One region of the Arthrobacter sp. 10T44 genome, then DNA from elsewhere that is predicted to be linked to it. Evidence: riboswitches for the same ligand, from Rfam matches in the RefSeq annotation. Region 1 holds a riboswitch; each other region holds the start of a gene.

Region 1 (4,491 bases):
GACCTGGTGCGCCGCGGCGTGGACCGCGTCCTGGCGCACGGCACGGGCTCGCAGTTGCAGCGCCAGGCGCTCTGCGCTCCGGGGCTGGACACCCCCTCCGACGACGCCGGCCTGGCCGCCGTCGTCGCCCATGCCGTGCGGGTCACGATGCACGGTGCGGACGCCGAGGGAATGTCAGAACCGGCCCCCGTGCTTTCGCGGGTGCGCCGGGGCTAGACCTGCTTGAGCGCCTGCCCGAGGTCGCGGATCAGGTCCTCGACGTCTTCCAGCCCCACCGAGAGCCGCACGACGCCGTCGCTCAGCCCGATAGCCGCGCGCCCCTCCGGGCCCATGGCGCGGTGCGTGGTGGTGGCCGGATGCGTGATCAGGGACTTTGAATCACCGAGGTTGTTGGAAATATCGATGATCCGCAACGCGTCCAGCAGCGCGAACGCGGCTTCCTTGGCGGAGCGGCCGGGCGAGGGCGAAAGCTCCAGAGTCAACACCGTGCCGCCGGCTTTCATCTGCCTGGCGGCCAGCTCGTACTGCGGGTGGGACGGCAGCAGCGGGTACTTAACCCAGCTGACCGCGGGCTGGGCCTCCAGCCATTCGGCCAGCCGAAGCGCCGAGGCGGACGAGTGGTTCACCCGCAGGGCCATCGTCTCCAGTCCCTTACTCAGCACCCAGGCGTTGAAGGCGGACAATGCCGGGCCGGTGTGGCGCATGAGCTGCTTGACCGGGCCCTCGATGAATTCCCGGGTGCCCAGGATCGCGCCGCCGAGCACCCGGCCCTGGCCATCGATGTGCTTGGTGCCGGAGTACACGACCACGTCCGCGCCCAGCTCCCCGCACCGCTGCAGCAGGGGAGTGGCGAAGACGTTGTCCACCACCACGGTCGCACCGGCGGCGTGCGCCAGTTCGCTCACGGCGGCGATGTCCACAATTTCCTGCATGGGGTTCGAGGGAGATTCGAAGAACACGGCCGTCGTCGGCACGGCCAGCGCCGACCGCCACTGCTCGAGGTCCGGGCCGTCCACGAAGACTGTCTCCACGCCCCAGCGCGGCAGGATCTCATTGAGGATGACGAAGCAGGATCCGAAGAGCGAGCGGGCGGCGACCACGCGGTCGCCGGCCCCCAGCAATGCCCCGAGAGCGGTGAACACCGCAGACATGCCCGACGCCGTCGCAAAGCACGCCTCGGTTCCCTCCAACAGCCGGAGGCGTTCCTGGAAGGTGGCCACCGAGGGGTTGCCGTAGCGGGAATAGACAAACCGTTCGTCCTCGCCGGTGAAGGCGCGCTCAGCCGCGGCGGCGGATTCGTAGACGAAGCCCGAGTTCAGGAAGATCGGTTCGGTGGTTTCCTGGAACCCGGTGCGGTCGAGTCCGCCGCGGACGGCCTGGGTGTCCGGGCTCCAGCCCTGGGCATCGGGATTGAAGCTCACTTAGTGCTTTCCAGGTTGGTCGGCAGGCCGTGGTTCTTCCAGCCGTTCACGGTCCGGGCGCCGGTCGGGCCCGGTTCGCCTTCGAAGCCCTCGAGGACGTTGTAGGCGGTGAAGCCGGCCGCCGTGGCGGCGTTCGCGGCGGCGACCGAGCGGGCGCCGGAACGGCACAGGAAGATGAGCTCGGCCGCCGTGGCGCCAGGCGCGTGCTGCCGCAGTTGCCGCTGGAGTTGCCGCTGCAGTTGCTCCAGGAAGTGCGGGTTGGGGGCTCCGCCGGCCAGGGTCCACTGGACGAACAGCGGATCCTGCCGGTCTTCGGTGCCGGCCCCGGTGACCGGGACGCCGATCTGCGACCATTCCGCCTCGGTGCGGACGTCCACCAGGATGGCGCCCGCCCCGACCTTGGCCCAGGCTTCCTGCGGGCTCAGGTCTCCGGCGTAACTCATGCGTGGCCCTCGCCGGTGAACTCGGCGCCGTCGAGCTCATCCACCGCGTTGGCGACGGCGGCGTCGGCGCTCGCGATCGCGGCCGGCAGCACGACGGCCTGGGCCACGATCACGGTGCTGCCGTTGAAGGTGGCGGAGGGGCTGCCGTGCAGGACGTAGCCCTCGGCCAGGGCGGCCGAAACGCGCTCGCAGAAGCTGCGGTCATCGGGCCCGGTGAACAGCCGGTACGCCAGTCTTTCCTCGGCGGGTCCGGGTGCGGCGGGGGATTGGGCGGGGGCTGTGGCGGGCACAGCGGGTGCGGATGCGTCGGGCACGACGGATCTCCTTACTTTCACGCTTGCAGCTCGAATGGTCGATATGCCGAGTATTCACCTGAGGCACCCCGCCGCGAAAGGGAGGGTTGCCGACCGGCCAGTCAGGGCTTGGCGCCGGGTCTCATTACTCCCCAAAAACGTAGCACTTACGACGCCGGCGGCACCGGCGGCGTCGTCATGTTAAGTCACGCGGACGCTGGCATGGCACCTTTCCGGGGGCGGAGCAGCATCACCCGGGACCGGCCGGCTCCTACTCGATCGTGGCGAACAGTTCGTTGAGCTCGGCCGTGAGCTGCCGCCGCAGTTCGGGGGTGCCGATCTCCTTGCCGTCGATGTGGTTCACCGGGGCGAGGAGCCGGATGCTTGAGATGAGCCAGACGGCGTCGGCGTCGTACAGATCGGCAGGTACCAGCGGGCCGTAGCCGAGCTCCCACCCGGCGGCCTTGGCCGCGGTGAACAGGGCGCCCTGCGAGGTGCCCGGGAGGATTCCGCTGTCCAGCTGCGGGGTGATCAGCCGGCGCACGGTGCGGACGCCGCCCGCGCCGTCGTCGCTGGTCTCCAGGTGCGCCAGCAGCACGGTCGACGTCGGGCCCTCCAGGACCCGGCCGTCGGCGGAGGTGAAGATGACGTCGTCCGCGCCCTGGTGGTGGGCGTACCGGAGCGCCGCCATGTTGACCGCGTAGGACAGGGTCTTGGCGCCCAGCAGCAGCCACGGGGCGCGTTCGCCCACCTCGCTGTCGTAGCCGCGGTCCAGCAGGATGACGTCGATGCCGGTCTCGCGCTGCCGGCGGCCGGCTTCCGGCGGCGGCGAGGCCTGCACCCAGCACGTCGGCGTGGCCGCGCCCTCCACGCCGCGGCTGGCGAGCAGCTTCACCACGACCTCGTCCGCTCCGCCGGCCCCGTCGCCGGCGGCTCCGACCGCCGTGGCGGCCCGGCCGCGGTATTCGCTGACCGCGGTCTCGATCGCGCGCCGCCAGGCGTCCTCCGCCGGGATGTCCAACTCCAGCGCGCGCGCCGAGCCGGCCAGCCGGGTCAGGTGGGCCTGCAGCTTGCGCGGGCGTCCCCCCACCACCAGCAGCGACTCGAAAACGCCGTCGCCGCGGGTGGCACCCTGGTCGGTGGCCATCAGCTGCGGCTTGGACGAGTCGGCGACGCGGCCCTTCTCAAACGCGGGATCGAGGAACACCAGCACTGTCGCGCGGGCCGGAACAGAGGCGGGGGTAGTCATGCCTTCAGCTTAGTGCGGCCCGGGTCGGGATAAGCTGTGCGGGTTGCCCGTTCCGGAACTGTTCCGCGGGTCTGGAGCTTGAGGGGTTTGCCTGTGCTGTGGCCATTTTCGCTGGCGGGGTCACTTCCGTCCTGGGTGATCCTGATCCTGACCGTCATCGACCTCGGTATCCGGGTCGTTGCCCTCGGCATCATCCCGGGCAACCGCCGCCCCACCACGGCCATGGCTTGGCTCCTGATCATCTTTTTCGTTCCGGCCGTGGGCGTGGTCCTCTTCCTGCTCTTCGGCAACTTCCGGCTCTCCCGCAAGCGCCGGGCGCAGCAGGACGCGGTGAACACCCGGGTGCGGGCCGGCACGTCGGAACTGGCCATGGTGGAAAGCAAGTACGAGGGCCCGGAATGGGTGTCCTCCGCAGCGGAGCTGAACAAGACGCTCGGTTCCCTGCCCATGGTGGACGGCAACCACGTGGAGCTCCTGCCCGGCTACCCGGATTCGATTAAGGCGATGGCGGCGGCGGTGCGCGAAGCCGAGTCCTTTATCAACGCCGAGTTCTACATCCTCAGCTCGGACCACATCACGGATGACCTGCTGACGGCGATGGAAGAGGCCGCCGAGCGCGGCGTCGAAGTCCGCCTCCTGTTCGACCACTTGGGCACCCTGCGGATTAAGGGGTACAGCAAGCTCATCGCCCGGCTCAAGGCCAGCAAGATCCGCTGGCGGCCCATGCTGCCGCTGCGGCCCGTGCACGGCCAGTGGCGCCGCCCGGACCTGCGCAACCACCGCAAGATCATGGTGATCGACGGCGAGGTCGCCTTCACCGGGTCGCAGAACCTGATCGAACCGTCCTACAACAACCCGCGGCACCGCAAGATCGGCCGGGAATGGGTCGAGCTGATGGCCTGCCTGCGCGGGCCGATCGTCACCACCCTCAACGTGGTCTTCGCCACCGACTGGCTCAGTGAGACCGACGAATCCCTGGAGCACCAGCTCGCCCACCGGCCCGAACTGCACGCCGGCAACATCACCGCCCAGGTGGTGCCCAGCGGTCCCGGCTTCATCACCGAAAACAACCTGCGCCTGTTCAA
Region 2 (4,491 bases), on a different contig from region 1:
CCCGTCCAGCTCGGCTGCGGAACGGTAGGTGATGTGCGCGATCCGGCGCGCGAGGGCCAGTCCGGCGTGCGGTTCCGGGCCGCCGTAGTAGTCGCCGCCGTTGAAGTTGGGGTCCTGGCGGATTGCCAGGGTCTGGGCCTGGGCGAAGGCGATCTGTTCGGCGGTGCTGCTGGCGCCGACCGAAATCACGGCGCAGCGCTGCACCCGCGCCGGGTAGGTCACCGCCCACTCCAGCGCGCGCGCTCCCCCGAGCGAGCCGCCGAGCACGGCATACCAGCTGCTGATCCCCAGCGCGTCGGCGAGCCGGGCTTCCGCCGCGGTGCTGTCCCGGAGGGTGACCAGCGGGAAGCGCGAGCCCCAGGGCCGGCCGTCCGGGGCCGGCGTGGAGGGCCCGGTGGAGCCGTAGCAGCCGCCGAGGATGTTGATGGAGACCACGAAGTACTTGTCCGTGTCCACCGGGGCGCCGGGGCCTGCCAGTTCCTCCCACCAGCCCGGTTCCTCGCCGGCGCCGCGGGTCACGTGGGTGTCGCCGGTCAGGGCGTGCTCGATCAGCACCGCATTGGAGGCATCGGCGTTCAGCGTCCCCCAGGTCTCGTAGGCGAGGGTGACCTCAGGCAGGGTGGCACCGGATTCAAGGGCCAGGGAACCGATCGGGAGGTACTGCACCGTCCCGTCGGAACCAGCGCCGTCGGAACCAGCGCCGTCGGGAACAGTGGAGGGTTTGCTTTCGGGTACACCCGTGCGGGTGACGGCAATCGTCATGTGAGGACCTAACTTCGCGCTTGCCCGCCGTCAGCTGACCGGCAGGCCAGGTCTTCACCCGGGGCACCCCGCCGCAAATGGAGGGTTGCCGGCCAGCAAGCCGGGGCTGTCACTGGCACTCATGACCTGCGTCGATTCTACGAAACACGGCCGCGCAAGCGCGAAGATTGTGACGGCTGTGTGACAGCCGGACCCGTCAACACCGCAGTTTCCCCACCTTTGACAGACGCGCCCGGCGGGTCGCCCCGAAGTGTCGGCGATTCCCGGGGCCATCCCCGCAAAGGTGGGGAAAGTCGGCGTGCTGCGTGACCTCAGGCGTTCTTGGCCGCCCGGAAGCCGGCATCGAGGTCCGCGATGATGTCGTCGATGTGCTCGAGGCCCACCGAGAGCCGGACCAGGCCGGGATTGACGCCGGCGACCGCCTGCTGCTCCGGCGAGAGCTGGCTGTGCGTGGTCGACGCCGGGTGGATGACCAGCGAGCGCACGTCACCGATGTTCGCCACATGGGAGTGCAGTTCGAGGGCGTCGACGAAGCGTTTGCCGGCCTCCGCTCCCCCTGCGAGGTTGAACGCGACGACGGCGCCGGTCCCCTTCGGGCCGTACTTCCGGCCGCGCTCGTACCAGGGGCTGGACGGCAGCCCGGCGTAGGCGACGGATTCGACGTCGTCCCTGGCTTCCAGCCATTCGGCCACCCGCAGGGCGTTGGCGACGTGCCGTTCCACCCGCAGGCTCAGCGTCTCGATCCCCTGGGCGATGAGGAAGGCGTTGAACGGCGAGACGGCCGAACCGAGGTCGCGCAGCAGCTGGACCCGGGCCTTGAGGATGAAGGACAGGTTCGCTCCCAGCGCCCCGTCCGCCCCGAGGTCGCGGGCATAGACCAGGCCGTTGTACGTGGGATCCGGGGTGTTGAAGCCGGGGAAGCGCTCCGGGTCCTTGCCGAAGTCAAAGTTGCCGGAGTCGACGATCACGCCGGCAATCGCGGCACCGTGTCCGCCGAGATACTTGGTGGCCGAATGCACCACGATGTCGGCGCCCCACTCGATCGGGCGGATCAGGTAGGGGGTGGAGAGGGTGTTGTCCACGATCAGCGGCACCCCGGCCCGGTGGGCGACGTCCGCGACGCCTTCGATGTCCAGCACGTCCTGGCGGGGGTTGGAGACCACCTCGCCGAAGAACAGCTTGGTGTTCGGCTGCACGGCATCGCGCCACTGCTCAAGGTTGTCCGGGTCCTCCACGAACGTCACGGAGATACCGAACTTCTTCAGCGTGTGGGCCAGCAGGTTGTAGGTCCCGCCATAGAGGCTGGGGCTGGCGACGACGTGGTCTCCTGCCTCGGCGATGTTGAGGATCGCGAAGGTTTCGGCGGCCTGGCCGGAACTGAGCAGGAGCGCCCCAAGGCCGCCCTCCAGGCTCGCGACCCGCTGTTCCACCGCGTCCTGGGTGGGGTTGCCGATCCGGGTGTAGATGGGGGCGAGCTCGGCGAGCGCGAACCGGTTGGCGGCGCTCTCTGCACTGGGGAAGACGAACGACGTCGTCTGGTAGATCGGCAGCGACCGCGCGCCGGTGGCGGAGTCCGGCTCCTGGCCGGCGTGGATCTGGCGGGTTTCAAAGGACCAGGCGTTGGACATCGGAGAGCTCCCTAATGACTGGGCACAGGCCGCCCCTGGCCTCTGGGGCCGGAACGGCTCTGGCGCCGCGCTTGCCTGCCGGCGGACGCCGGCGGGCCAGGTCTTCACCCGGGGCACCCCACCGCGCAAGGAGGGTTGCCGGCCAGCAAGCCGGGGCTCGATGCTGGCGCTCATGACCTGGCTTCAGTCTACGAACGCGCCATTACGCCTGGATAGCTTTGTGACGAAAATGAAGAACGGCCCCACCGCCGCCCGGCGCACGCCCGGGAGCCGGAAAGTGCCGTGGTTCTGGCCGGGCAAATCCGCGCGGTGAGCTCCGGAAAATGACATCCCATCACGGTAAGGGCATCCTAAGCTGAGAGCTCCATCACAAAGTGCCAAGATGAGGGCATGCGCATGGATCACGTCTCTTACGCCTGTGAACAAGATGGCCTGGCTGCCACCACCGAACGTATTGCGACCGCCCTCGGGGTCGAAGCCGTCAAGGGCGGAATACACCCCCGGTTCGGGACCCGCAACATGATTATCCCGCTTGCCGGGCACAAGTACCTCGAGGTCGTGGAGGTCCTGGACCACCCGGCCTCCGACAAGGCGCCGTTCGGGCAGGCAGTCCGCGCCCGCTCGGCCGCCGGCGGTGGCTGGATGGGCTGGTGCGTCGAGGTTGACGACCTGGCACCGTTCGAGGAGCGGCTGGGCCGCTCCGCCGTCAACGGCAACCGCAAGTTCCCCGACGGCCGCGAACTGGTCTGGAAGCAGATCGGCATCCTGGGCCTGATCGCGGATCCGCAGGTCCCCTACATGCTCAAGTGGGAAGGCGACCCCGCCCTGCACCCGTCCAACGCCTATGAGAGCAACGTGAAGATGTCTGCCCTCACGATCGCGGGCTCGGCCGAGCGGGTCACCGAGTGGCTGGGTGAACCGGTCGAGAAGCCGCTGGAGGACGTGGACGTGAACTGGCTGGCCCCGCACGGGACGCCGGGAATCCTGTCCGTCACCTTCGAAACCGATTCCGGAGCCGTCACGATCTGACGCTTCCTGCCCGAAAAACTTCGGCCGCCAGCAGCGGGTGCCAATGATGCCACCCACCGCTGGCGGCCGAAACACTTTAACCCGTCGCCGGCGGCGGGCCACTGGGGGCAACGCGGGTTATGCCTGCTCAGCCCAGGCCGATCGCCTTGCCGAAGAGGCTGAATCCGACGAAGGCCACGATGTCCAGCAGCGCATGCGCAATCACCAGCGGCATCACCCGGCGCGTCTTCGTGTAGATCAGCGCGAAGATGACGCCCATGACGGCGTTGCCGATGAACGGCCCGAAGCCCTGGTAGAGGTGGTAGCTGCCGCGCAGCATCGAACTGGCGAAGATCGCCAGCGGCATGCCCCAGCCGAACTTGCCGAGCCGGTCCAGCAGGTAGCCCACCACGATCACCTCCTCCACGATCCCGTGCCGGATCGCGGAGAGGATCAGGACCGGCACCGTCCACCAGTAGGAGTCCAGTGCGCTGGGGATGATCGCCGTCGTGATCCCCAGCGCCCGCCCGGCCGCGTAGAGCCCGAGCGACGGTATGCCGATCAGGGCAGCGAGGCCGAGGCCCTGGAGCAGGTCCTTGCCGGGCCGGGCGAAGTTGAAGCCCAGCTTCCGGAACGCCGAGCTGCCCGTGCCGGCGGCCATGCCGGCGGGCCGGAGTTCGGTCAGGAAATGGATCACCAGCACCACCGGGACCAGGGCGAAGATGATGTCCAGCAACTGGTACGTGAGGTCGAAATACTCCCGGCTGCTTTGCGAGCGGTTCAGCGTCGAGGTGCCCTGCGCCAGCGGCGCCCTGGTCATCTTGTCCAGCAGCTGCACTACCGAGTACACCGCCGACTGCCCCAGGGACAGGCCCAGGACAATCCAGACTTCTAGCCGCAGCCGACGGCGGGAGGGAACCAACATGGTTCTATCTTGCCTGCCGTTGCCGGGAGTTGACTGCAAGTGCCTATGCTTGGGCTGTGAGTGCGCCCGGGAAAATCATCATGATCCGGCATGGCCAGTCCGCCGCCAACGCCGACACCTCGATCTACAACCGGGTGCCCGATTACCGGATCCCGCTGACCCCGCTCG
Region 3 (4,491 bases), 880 kb from region 1:
CCTGGAAGCCAGGCACAAGCCCGGCCACGAACCCGCCCGGATCCGGCGGGCTGATGAACAGTCCGGCCAGGAACCCGACGGTGATGATGCCCAGCAGGAACATGATGACGAACTCGAAGGGGCGCTGCTGGTTGCGGCTCTGCACGGCGAGCAGGGCCATCGAAATGCCGCCCACAATGACGGCGCCGAGGGGGAGCGGAAGGCCGAAGAGCAGGTACAAGGCCACCGCGCCGCCCACCACCTCGGCGAGGTCGGTGGCTGCGGCCACAATCTCGGCCTGGACCCAGAAGGCGCGGCGCCAGGCCGGCCGGAGCCGCTCGCCGAGGATCTCCGGGAGGGTCTTGCCGGTGACGATGCCGAGCTTGGCGGACTGGTACTGGACCAGCACCGCCATGACGTTGGCGGCGACGAGAACCCAGACGAGCAGATAACCGTACTGTGCCCCGGCCGTCAGGTTGGCGGCGACGTTGCCGGGGTCCACATAGGCGATGGCAGCCACGAACGCCGGGCCGAGCAGGCCCAGCAAAGCCCGGCGGCTACCCCTGATCCTGCGGGCAGGCGGTTTCCCCGCGGGCAGGGGTTCGTGTCCGGCTACGTCCAGCACTGCGGGCTCCCAAGAAGTTCCTGAGTGCCTACAAATATAAGTTAGGCACACCGAAATAATAGGCGCCGCGGCGTGGTCAGTGCAATGCGGGAACCTCAGGCTTTGACGGCACGCCAGCTTTGCGTCAGGTAGGGAAGCGGCAGGAGCTGCCCGGCAGTGTGTCCGAGGTGCTCGTGCAGGTACCAGTCGAGGTTAGCGAGCACCTTGGCCCTGGTGCTCTCGCCTGCCCGCAGGTAGTAGCTGCGGGATTTGGTCAGTTCCATGACGTCCTGCGTGGTTACTGGATCCTCCCAGCGGGTGAGATGACTCTCCAGCCCGATGAATTCCGGTCCCAGCGGCGGCGTGAAGTGGGGCTTGTGGACGTCCCCCGCATGCATGATCCGGGACAGCCTGTGCACCCAGGGGACCGAGGTGTCGAGCTGGTTCCAGATCAGGCCGAGAACGCCGTGCGGCCGCAGGATCCGGGCCGCCTCGGTACTGGCCAGCAGGGGATCGCACCAGTGCCAGGCCTGGGCCACCGTGACCAGGTCGAAGGCCCCCGAAGCCAGCCCGGTGTGTTCGGCGGTACCCTCGACGGCGGCGACTCCCGGGAGGGCGCGGCGCAGCTGGTCGAGCATGTCCGGGGACGGATCGACGGCCACGGTCCTGAGCCCCCGTTGGACCAGGAGCGCCGTGAACTTACCGGTCCCGGCGCCCAGGTCGGCGGCGTCGTGGGCCCCGGCCGGGATCAGCCAATCGGCCGAATCCGCCGGATAGCCGGGCCGGACCCGGTCGTAGTGCTCGCCGCCGTCCTGGAAGCTCTGCCCGAGCTCCCGCCGCCGCTGGTGCTGCAGTTTTGGGCCACCCTGCAGTCCGGGGTGGTGCAGTTTGGGGCCGCCGCGTGCCACGTGCGATCTCCTTCGGCAGCTCTGGTGCGTACCTGTCGAATTTACCGCACGCGGCCCGGGCTGCGCTGCCGGTCAGTCGACGGAGCAGGGGGCTGCGCCAGCGGTGCCAGGCGTGTTCGGCGCCCAGTGCGGATAGCTCCGCGTGTCGTTGGCCGGCACCCAGCGTCCGGCGTCTACGACGTAGTCCCAGCCCAGGCCGTTCCGCCGCAGCTCCTGGAGCCCGGCGAGCAGCCGCTGCGCGTCGTTGAGCCGTGAGCCGAGGCCGAAGCTGGCCCGGAGCGAACCGGCGGGCAGGCCGAGCCGTTTTAGCAGCGGGTGGGCGCAGAACCGGCCGTCGCGCAGGCCTATGCCGTGCTCCGCGGACAGGTATGCGGCGACCAGGCCGGCGTCGTAACCGGCGACCGAGAAGTTGACCACGCCGATCGTCCCGGGGCCGCCTTCCCGGCCGGTGTCCTCGAAGATGTGGTGGACCGTTACGCCGTCGATCCGCTCCAGCCCCTCGACCAGGAAGGAACGGATGGCGTCCTCGTGGGCGTGCCACTGCTGCTCGTCCAGCGCCTCGATGACCTGGCTGGCGCGGGCCAGCGCGGCCGCGCCCAGGACATTGGGGGAGCCGCCCTCGTGGCGGGCCGGCCCGGTGGTCCAGCTGACGGCGTCGAGCCGTGCGTCCCGTACTGCGCCGCCGCCGGCCAGGTGCGGGGTGCCGGCGTCCAGCCAGTCCGGCCGGCCCACCAGCACGCCGGCGCCGAACGGGGCGTAGAGCTTGTGGCCGGAGAAGGCGAGGTAGTCGACGTCGTCCGCGGCGATGTTGATGCGGCGGTGCGGGGCCAACTGGGCCGCATCGACGGCGATCCGGGCGCCGAATTCGTGCGCCAGCGCGGCCAGCTCACGGATCGGCAGGATTTCGCCGGTGACGTTGGACGCGCCGGTCACGGCGAGCAGGCTTACTCCGCCGAGGGCGAGTTCCGCCCGGAGCCGCTCCACGGTGCCGGCGAGGGTGGGCGCCGCGACGACGCTGCGGTGCGGGACGTTTTGCCAGGGCAGCAGGTTGGCGTGGTGCTCGATATCGAGGTAAAGCACCTCGCCGGTGTGTCGGCCGTCGTCGACGGGCAGGCAGCCGGCCAGCAGGTTCAGTGCGTCGGTGGTGTTCCGGGTGAAGATCACGGAGTCATCCGGACGGCCGCCGACGAACCCGCGGACGATGTTCCGGGCGTTTTCGTACACCGAGGTACTCAGTTGGGAGGCGTAGCCGGCGCCGCGGTGCACGCTGGCGTAGTACGGCAGGATCTCGTTCAGGTAGGCGGACACCACGGACAGCGCCGGGGCGGAGGCTCCGTAGTCCAGGTTGGCGTACCGGACCTGGCCGCCCTGGATCAGGGGGGCCAGGATTTCGGCGCCGGAAACCGCGGACAGTGGCCGGCGGGCGGCGTCGAAGCGTGCGTCGGTGAACTCCGGGCCGCCGGCGCTGGTGGTGTGGGTGGGGATGGTGGCAGTCGTCATGGGACCTCGCTCGAAAAGGACCCCGCACACAGGGGATCCGCGCTTGCCGGGTCCGCTCCGGACCGGCCAGGTCGTCACCCGGGGCACCCCGCCGCGAATGGAGGGTTGCCGGCCAGCAAACCGGGGTTTTGCGCTGGCACTCGTGACCTGCTTCGAGCCTAGGACATGGCCGGTCGCACGGAAAAGGGAGGGCGGAATATGAAGCGTAGTGTTACGGGCTGCCTCGGGCGTGGCCGGCTAGAGCAGGTCGTCGAGGCCCGGGTTGAGGCGCTTGAGGACTTCGGAGTGCAGGATCGAGTTGGTCGCCAGCGCGTTGCCGCCGAAGGGGCCGTCCTCTCCCTCGAGCGAGGTGAAGCGGCCGCCGGCCTCCGTCACGATCGGGACCAGCGCCGCCATGTCGTAGAGGTTGAGTTCGGGCTCGCAGGCGATGTCGACGGCGCCTTCGGCCACGAGGCAGTAGGACCAGAAATCGCCATAGGCGCGGGTACGCCAGACCTCCTCGGTGAGTCCGAGGAACTCGTCGAGGTTGCCGCGCTGCTTCCAGCCGCCGAGGCTCGAATAGGACAGCGACGCATCGGCGAGCCGGGAGACGTTGGAGACCCTCAGCCGGGTCGCGGCGGCCAGTGAGCGGCCCATGTAGGCGCCGGCGCCCTTGGCGGCCCACCAGCGCTTGCCCAGTGCGGGGGCGCTGACGACGCCCACCACGGGTTCGCCTTCGTCGACGAGGGCGATCAGGGTGGCCCAGACCGGGACGCCGCGGACGAAATTCTTGGTGCCATCGATCGGGTCGATGATCCAGCGGCGCGAACCGTGGCCGGAGCTGCCGAACTCCTCGCCCAGGACGGCGTCGCGCGGGCGGGAGCGGGACAGCTGCCCGCGGATGGCTTCCTCGGCGGACTTGTCCGCGTCGGTGACGGGGGTCAGGTCCGGCTTCGTCTCGATCCGAAGGTCGAGCGCCTTGAAGCGGCTCATGGTCTGGGAATCTACGGAATCTGCCAGTACATGGGCAAGGCGCAGGTCATCGTTGTAGCTCGAAGCTGGTTGGCTCATGCTTCCAAACTACCGTCAAAACGCGCCGCGGACCGGGAGGCCACGTCGCTGCCGCCAAGTAGACGCGGCTATGAGACGCTGCCGAGTTCCTTGGTGTCCTGCGCTTCCAGCCGCGGATCGGTGCCCAGCAGCCGGCGCAGCGAGGCGAGCCGGGCCGGGCCGGACGGGCCCGCGTGGCCGCCCTGCACCCAGGCGTCCACGCCGCAATTGACGGCGGTGGCGTCGTGCTTGCAGCCCCGCTCGCAGTCATCGGTGCCAGGAGCCAGGTCCGGGAAGGAACGCAGGATCCGGTCCGGGTCCACATGGGCCAGGCCGAAGGAGCGGATGCCCGGGGTGTCGATGATCCAGCTGCCCGCAGGCGCATCACTGACCTTCAGCGCCAGCGCGGAGGAGGAGGTGTGGCGGCCGCGGCCGGTGACCGCGTTGACGCCGCCGGTGGCCCGTTCGGCG

What was found. Region 1 has a riboswitch for S-adenosylmethionine ahead of AC1DBL_RS04290 (DUF1737 domain-containing protein). Riboswitches for the same ligand answer to the same signal wherever they lie in the genome.
Region 2: linked by a shared signal. The riboswitch ahead of AC1DBL_RS14890 (bifunctional o-acetylhomoserine/o-acetylserine sulfhydrylase) and the one ahead of AC1DBL_RS04290 (DUF1737 domain-containing protein) in region 1 are both predicted to bind S-adenosylmethionine.
Region 3: linked by a shared signal. The riboswitch ahead of AC1DBL_RS00115 (aminotransferase class V-fold PLP-dependent enzyme) and the one ahead of AC1DBL_RS04290 (DUF1737 domain-containing protein) in region 1 are both predicted to bind S-adenosylmethionine.

What each region holds. Positions count from the first base shown of each region.
Region 1 is NZ_JBFTGT010000001.1:906,018-910,508, reverse strand. It holds gene AC1DBL_RS04305 (glutamate--cysteine ligase 2) at 1-216, shown strand, start outside; gene AC1DBL_RS04300 (O-succinylhomoserine sulfhydrylase) at 213-1,421, opposite strand; gene AC1DBL_RS04295 (rhodanese-like domain-containing protein) at 1,418-1,864, opposite strand; gene AC1DBL_RS04290 (DUF1737 domain-containing protein) at 1,861-2,178, opposite strand; SAM riboswitch class IV at 2,193-2,307, opposite strand; gene AC1DBL_RS04285 (aminodeoxychorismate lyase) at 2,429-3,406, opposite strand; gene cls (cardiolipin synthase) at 3,500-4,491, shown strand, end outside.
Region 2 is NZ_JBFTGT010000010.1:20,047-24,537, reverse strand. It holds gene metX (homoserine O-acetyltransferase MetX) at 1-762, opposite strand, end outside; SAM riboswitch class IV at 774-889, opposite strand; gene AC1DBL_RS14890 (bifunctional o-acetylhomoserine/o-acetylserine sulfhydrylase) at 1,074-2,390, opposite strand; SAM riboswitch class IV at 2,453-2,568, opposite strand; gene AC1DBL_RS14885 (VOC family protein) at 2,781-3,419, shown strand; gene AC1DBL_RS14880 (CPBP family intramembrane glutamic endopeptidase) at 3,547-4,323, opposite strand; gene AC1DBL_RS14875 (histidine phosphatase family protein) at 4,404-4,491, shown strand, end outside.
Region 3 is NZ_JBFTGT010000001.1:22,388-26,878, reverse strand. It holds gene AC1DBL_RS00125 (Nramp family divalent metal transporter) at 1-604, opposite strand, end outside; gene AC1DBL_RS00120 (class I SAM-dependent methyltransferase) at 700-1,491, opposite strand; gene AC1DBL_RS00115 (aminotransferase class V-fold PLP-dependent enzyme) at 1,564-2,991, opposite strand; SAM riboswitch class IV at 3,026-3,139, opposite strand; gene hisN (histidinol-phosphatase) at 3,229-4,041, opposite strand; gene rsgA (ribosome small subunit-dependent GTPase A) at 4,110-4,491, opposite strand, start outside.